DNA from 3 places in the Streptomyces sp. NPDC048496 genome. Region 1 is predicted to be linked to each of the others. Evidence: riboswitches for the same ligand, from Rfam matches in the RefSeq annotation. Region 1 holds a riboswitch; each other region holds the start of a gene.
What was found. A riboswitch is a leader RNA that binds a small molecule or an ion and turns the genes downstream of it on or off. The one in region 1 is predicted to bind cyclic di-AMP.
Positions count from the first base shown of each region.

Region 2: it holds a riboswitch for cyclic di-AMP, as region 1 does, so the genes downstream of both, ACGFSA_RS32800 (transglycosylase SLT domain-containing protein) here and ACGFSA_RS04965 (NlpC/P60 family protein) in region 1, are expected to answer to the same signal.
Region 3: it holds a riboswitch for cyclic di-AMP, as region 1 does, so the genes downstream of both, ACGFSA_RS29255 (M23 family metallopeptidase) here and ACGFSA_RS04965 (NlpC/P60 family protein) in region 1, are expected to answer to the same signal.

Region 1 is NZ_JBICXB010000003.1:135,985-138,180, reverse strand. It holds gene pcrA (DNA helicase PcrA) at 1-905, opposite strand, end outside; cyclic di-AMP (ydaO/yuaA leader) riboswitch at 1,163-1,328, shown strand; gene ACGFSA_RS04965 (NlpC/P60 family protein) at 1,336-2,196, shown strand, end outside.
Region 2 is NZ_JBICXB010000075.1:4,196-6,391, forward strand. It holds gene ACGFSA_RS32795 (DUF5996 family protein) at 1-389, opposite strand, end outside; cyclic di-AMP (ydaO/yuaA leader) riboswitch at 962-1,147, shown strand; gene ACGFSA_RS32800 (transglycosylase SLT domain-containing protein) at 1,152-1,919, shown strand; gene ACGFSA_RS32805 (GMC oxidoreductase) at 2,162-2,196, shown strand, end outside.
Region 3 is NZ_JBICXB010000048.1:20,089-22,284, reverse strand. It holds gene ACGFSA_RS29260 (PP2C family protein-serine/threonine phosphatase) at 1-930, shown strand, start outside; cyclic di-AMP (ydaO/yuaA leader) riboswitch at 1,191-1,343, shown strand; gene ACGFSA_RS29255 (M23 family metallopeptidase) at 1,355-2,196, shown strand, end outside.

The DNA.
Region 1 (2,196 bases):
CCGGCCGGGCCGACCAGTTCGCGTACGAGCGTGTACTGCGCGTGGTTGGTGTCCTGGTACTCGTCGACGAGGACGTGCCGGAAGCGGCGGCGGTAGTGCTCGGCGACGTCGGGGAACGCCTGGAGCAGATGGACCGTCGTCATGATGATGTCGTCGAAGTCCAGTGCGTTGGCCTCGCGCAGCCGGGACTGGTACATCGCGTACGCCTGGGCGAGCGTCTTCTCGAAGCCGTCCGCAGCCTGGCCGGCGAAGGTCTCCTCGTCGATCAGCTCGTTCTTCAGGTTCGAGACCTTGGCCGTGAACGACTTCGGCGGGAAGCGCTTCGGGTCGAGGTCCAGATCGCGGCAGACCAGGGCCATCAGCCGCTTGGAGTCGGCCGCGTCGTAGATCGAGAACGACGAGGTGAAGCCGAGCCGCTTCGACTCGCGGCGCAGGATCCGTACGCACGCGCTGTGGAACGTCATGACCCACATGGCGTTGGCGCGCGGTCCGACGAGCTGTTCGACGCGCTCCTTCATCTCGCCCGCGGCCTTGTTGGTGAAGGTGATCGCCAGGATCTGGCCGGGGTGCACGCCGCGCTCGGCCAGCAGGTGGGCGATGCGGTGGGTGAGCACCCGGGTCTTGCCGGAGCCCGCGCCGGCGACGATGAGCAGCGGCGATCCGGCGTGCACGACCGCGGCGCGCTGCTCGGTGTTCAGCCCGTCGAGCAGGGCGGTGGAGTCGATGGCGGGGCGGTGGGCGCCGTCCCGGTAGTACGCGTCCCGAGGCGGCGGGGGCGCGTCGAACACGCCCGCGAAGAGGTCCTCCGGCACCGCTTCGGGTGCGGAGTCCTCGGGAGGCGGCGGGGGTTCTTCCTCCGAGTGCTGGAGGCCGGCCAGGAAACTGTCGTCAAAGAGGCTGCTCATCGCCTCACGAGTCTAGGGCGACGCACCGACACTCTGCGGCCGCATGGAGAAGTGCGGCCGGAAGGCGCCTACGTACGGAGAGCGGCCACCCACGCCCCGTAAGGAAATCGAGGCCCGGATCACGCCCTCCGGCCCCTCTTCGCCAAGGTCACGAAAACGTATCGGACATATCGAACATCAACCTTCACAGCGGCACCACGGTTGGCTAGCGTGCTCCGTCAGGTGGCCCGTACCCCCTTGAGGCGAACCACGCCGAGCGGGCTCCCCCGCCGAATCCGCGCTGCCCACAGGGGAGTTCGGAACCGGGGACCCACAGGCAAAACCGGGGTGAATCGGTCCATATCCCCACTCGGACCGTAGGGCAGCCTTCCATTTCAGCCCGAACCCGACAGCTAACCCGGTAGGCGTGCCACGGAAGGAGACGCCGGCTTTGGCATCGCATCGCAAACCGCGCAGCCGGGCACGCACCACCACCCCCGCCGTCGGGCTCACGACGGCCGCACTGGCAGGGGTGACCCTGCTGTCGACCCAGAGCGCCATGGCCGCTCCGGGTGCACCCAGGCCCAGCATCGAGGACGTGCAGAAGAAGGTCGACGATCTCTACCGGCAGGCGGGCACCGCGACCCAGCAGTACAACAGGGCGAAGGAGGCCTCCGCCACGCAGCGCGGCAAGGTCGACGCCCTGCTGGCGGACGTGGCCGAGCGCGCCGACAAGCTGAACGAGGCGCGCAGGACGCTCGGCAACTACGCGGCCGCGCAGTACCGCACCGGCTCCATCGCCCCGACCGCCACCTTCTTCCTGGCCGACGACCCGCAGTCGTACTTCGACCAGAACCAGCTGATGGACCGGATGACCGCCCAGCAGCAGAAGGCGGTCACGGACTTCCGTACGCAGCAGGAAGCGGCGGCGAAGAAGCGCACCGAGGCGGTGAAGAGCCTGGAGACGCTCACCGAGTCCCAGGCCACGCTCCGGACCAGCAAGCAAGCCGTCCAGAAGAAGCTGGGCGAGGCGCGCGCGACGCTGTCGAAGCTGACGGCCGAGGAGAAGGCGCGGCTGGCGGCACTGGAGCGCGAGAAGGAGGCGGAGGCCAAGCGCAAGGCGGAGGAACTCGCCCGCCGGCAGGCCGCCGCCAAGGCCGAGGCGGACCGCAAGGCCGAGGAGGCGGCGAAGGCGGCCGGCTCCACCGGCGGCACCGGGACGGGCGCGGGAACCGGGACCGGGACCGGCGCGGACACCAGCGCCACCACGAACGCCGAGAAGGTTCTCGCGTTCGCCCGCGCCCAGATCGGC
Region 2 (2,196 bases), on a different contig from region 1:
GGCCGGTCAGCGTCGGGCAGATCGAATGGCTTGGGCACGTTGATATCCACCTCGATGCCCAGCGCTTCCAGGGCGGCCATGACATTCTTGTGGAAGGACGCCACGGACTGGCCCGAAAGCGGGAACGAGACCGTCACGCCGTCCAGTCTTGTGATGACGAGTCGATGGCCGACGAAGTCGAAGTCCACCGTGAAAATCGGGTTGCCGTCGATCTGCCCCATGGGGCGGGTGGTGATACCGCGGCCAGTGAGGTGAAACGGAACGTTCCACCAGTGATTGCGCCGGACACTGGCCGCGAGGCGGATCTTTCCGACGACCTGCGCGAAGCGGTGGAGCGTCTCTTTGGTGTCACGCCACTCGGCGAGCGGCATGGGCGGGAACAGCTCCATCGCCATCACTTCTCTCGTGATGCCGGACGGTCCCGGCGGGCGGGCAGGGCGTTCTTCCGCACCATCATGGCCACGCCCAAGGTGTACGGCACCTTGTGCGGCCGCCGTGGTGTCGTTCGCGTGAACCTGCACGACCCGGCCGGTGGGCGGCCACTCGCGCGCCGCAGTCGGCGCAGACGGGTGGCGCACGGCTGATCCCGGTCGTCTCCCCGGGGGCGCCCTTCCCGACGAGTCGGAGGCCGGACGTCCGTCCGCTGAAGCCAAAATCTCCTAAATGTCGCAATTTTGGCGATAAAGGGGAGCCGCTCACCGTTCTGGTGAATGCGCAGCCCGCACGAGCCGAGGCCTTACGTGCCGGGCAAATCGCCCTTTTCGGGCAGAGTGGCGAGAGTCACCTTCCGGGCCCGCGGACGCAGCGGCGTGCCGCCCGGTTCCCTTCTGCGCCAAGAAAGTTGGCTTCGCGGACCGGGGTGAATTGCGAAAATTTCCGCGACTCGATCTTGCAAATGAATTGTGATCGAGAAATGGGGGCTTGTTCAGGTCGGAGTTTCTCGCCTACGGTCACCGTCAATCCGGATGGAACGCCGAATCCTGCCGCCGTCCGGTAACCCGACCACTCACGTACGGCAGGAGCGGGGGACCCACGTAAGCCGCCGATCCGGTATCCGGAACGGCTAGGGGTGAAGTCGTATTCCCATACGGCGAGGCAACTCCAGCCTCAACCCGACAGCTCACCTCGTAGGCGACGGAGAGGAATGCGCCATGCCCGCACAGGTTAACCACCGTCGTCGTAAGTCCAGTTCGCTGACTCGCGGATTCATCGCCGTGAGCACGGGCGGAGCCGCTCTCGCGCTTCCGATGATCGGGGCAACCGTTGCCTCGGCAGCGCCGGCGCAGCCTGTCACCGCAGCCGTCTCCAAGGCAGTGGCGCCCGCTGCCGCCCCCGCCAACCCGACTGCCGTGCGGGCAGCTACGCCCTCCGTCTATTCCGTGATAGCCGGCGACACCCTTTACAAGATCGCCCTGAGCCATTCCGTGAGCGGCGGTTGGCAGCAGCTGTACAAGGACAATCGAGCGGTCATCGGAGCCGACCCCGGCGTACTTCACGCGGGCCAGAAGCTCACCATCGGCGCCACCGCGCCCGCGACAGTCGCGTCCACGACGGCCGCGAGCACCGCCGCTGCCGTCACCGCGAAGCCCGCGACGTACACGAACGACCTCGACGGCTGGATCAAGGAGTCGCTGGCCGTCATGGCCCAGCACAGCATCCCCGGCAGCTACGACGGCATCCACCGCAACATCATGCGCGAGTCCGCGGGCAACCCCCGGGCCATCAACAACTGGGACTCGAACGCCGCCAAGGGCACACCGTCCAAGGGTCTCCTGCAGGTCATCGACCCCACGTTCCGGGCCTACCACGTGCCCGGTACGTCGATGGACCCCTACGACCCGGTCGCCAACATCACGGCCGCGTGCAACTACGCCGCCGCCAAGTACGGCTCGATCGACAACGTGTTCGGGGCCTACTGACGCCCGGTTGCGTTGATTCAGGCATGACGGGTGGCGAAGGTCCGATGGGGCTTCGCCACCCGTTCCCGTCGGTGTCGCGCACAGGGGGCGATTCAGAAGCCGATCCGCATGACGGCCCGCCTGACGCACGGCGTTGATCCGGGGTGCCTCGATCGGGCGCATGTTACCCATCGGTATGTAGTGACTTAACGCGCGAACGGCAGTAGAACCAGTTTCACTCTTTGGAGAGTGAGGCGTGTCACATGAGTGACTCTACCATGCACAATGCAGGCCCCAA
Region 3 (2,196 bases), on a different contig from region 1:
CTCGTCCTGCGGACCGAGAGCGGCACGGTGCTGCAGGTCGTGCCGTCCCTCGAGGTCGTCACCGTGCTCACCGCCTCGATCCTCGCCTTCTTCATCAACGGAGTCGTAGCGCGCGGCAATGAGCAGCTGGCTTCGGCGCGGGTCATCGCGGAGACCGCCATGCGGGCCGTGCTGCCGGAGCCGAACGACTGGATCGGCGGGCTGCAGGTCGCCGCGCGGTACGAGGCGGCACAGGCGGACGAGTTCGTCGGCGGCGACCTGTTCGCCGTGGTGGACACCCCGCACGGCGTGCGGCTGGTGGTCGGGGACGTGCGGGGCAAGGGGATCGACGCGGTCGAGGCGGTGGCGGTGATCATCGGCGCGTTCCGGGAGGTCGCCGAGCACGAGGCCTCGCTGGAGGGCGTGGCGCAGCGGCTGGAGCGGGCGCTGGCGCGGGAGGGGGAGCGACGCGGCGGGATCGATCCGGTCGAAGGGTTCGTCACCGCCGTACTCGCCGAGATCCCGCACGGTGGCGCCGAGGTGCGGATCGTCAACCGCGGCCACCCCGAGCCGCTGCTGCTCCACCCCGACGGAGGGGTGGAGGTGCTGGCGCCGAGCGTGCCCGCGCTGCCGCTCGGCATGGGGCTGGGGGTGTGGCCGGACCTGGCCGACGCCTGGGGTCTGGCCGCCGGGACGACCCTGCTCGTCTACACCGACGGTCTCTCCGAGGCGCGCGACAGGCATGGGGTGTTCTACGACCCGGCGGCCCGGCTGCGTGGGCGGATCTTCCCCGGGCCCGAGGAGCTGCTGTCCGCGCTGACCGATGACGTACGGCTGCACACGGGCGGTAAGTCCACCGACGACATGGCGCTGGTCGCGGTCGTACGGCCCGCGGAGGGGCAGCCGGAGCGGCGCAGGACCGTGAAGATCGTGGGGCGCGGGCAGGAATGAGGCGCGGCTGCGGTGAGCATACGAGGACGATGCCACTGTGCGTAATCGAAGAGTGCCGCTCTGCATAACGTTTGACGCAACGTCAGAAACGCGGTAGTGACTGAGTCCGCGTCAGCTCGCCCGATTCTGCCCGGTTGTGTCCAGTAAAGTCCAGGCCAAGACCGTGAACGATCAGTGGGAACAGCTTGGAATCAGGCCCGTGTGTCTATTAACGTTCGATAACGCAGCGCGGTCGTCCCAGCCGTCGTCAGTGGCGGCACCGTGCGCGAGCGCCGAATTCCGCAAGGGAACCGGGGAACCACCTACATGGGGTGAATCGGACGCCTGTGTCTCGTGAGAGGCAGAGGAATCCGTAGGAGACCTTCCTGCTCCGAACCCGTCAGCTAACCCGGTAGGCGAGAAGGAAGGAAAGGAGTGCGCCCCCGTGGCGTCCAACAAGCCTGCCCCCGAAGCCCCTTCCCGGTTCGGCTCCGACTTCACCACTGAGTACGCATCCGGGACGGACACCGAGTTCGGCACCGGGTTCACCGCCGAGTTCGGGACCGAAGGCTCCGGAGAGACCGACCGGGACTGGGAGGAATGGAACCCCACCGAGGAGTCCGTCCGCCCCGTACGCGGCAGGCACCGCGTCGCCAAGCAGCGCAACGGGCTCGCCCGTAGCTCCACGGTTCTCGGCGTCGGCGTCATCGCGGCCGTCGGCGCGGGCGGCATGGCCAGCGCACAGAGCAAGCCGCCGGTCTCCATCTCCCTTCCCGATTCCATCGCGGACAAGCTCCCCGACGCCAACTCCCTCCCCGGCGTGGGCGCGCTGTTCTCCGAGGGGTCCGCCACCGACCAGGCCCAGGCCAAGACCGCCGCCGCACCGCTGACCAGCGCGGGCATCACCACTGCCGAGGCCGAGCAGGGTGCCACCGACGCCGGCGAGGCGCTCCGCGCCCGCATCCTCCAGCAGGCCGAGCAGCAGCGGAACGCCGCCGACGCGGAGGCCAAGGCGGCCGAGGAGAAGGCAGCCGCGGAGAAGGCGGCAGCCGAGGCGAAGCAGAAGCAGGACATCGCCGAGTCCAAGGCCGCGGCCGAGAAGAAGAAGGCGGAGGAAGAGGCGAAGGCGAAGGCCGAGGCCGAGCGGCTCGCCAAACTGGCCGCCAGTTACGCCATCCCCACTTCCTCGTACACGATCACCTCGACCTTCGGCCAAGCCGGTTCGATGTGGTCCTCCGGTTACCACACCGGCCTCGACTTCGCGGCGCCGACCGGCACCCCGATCAA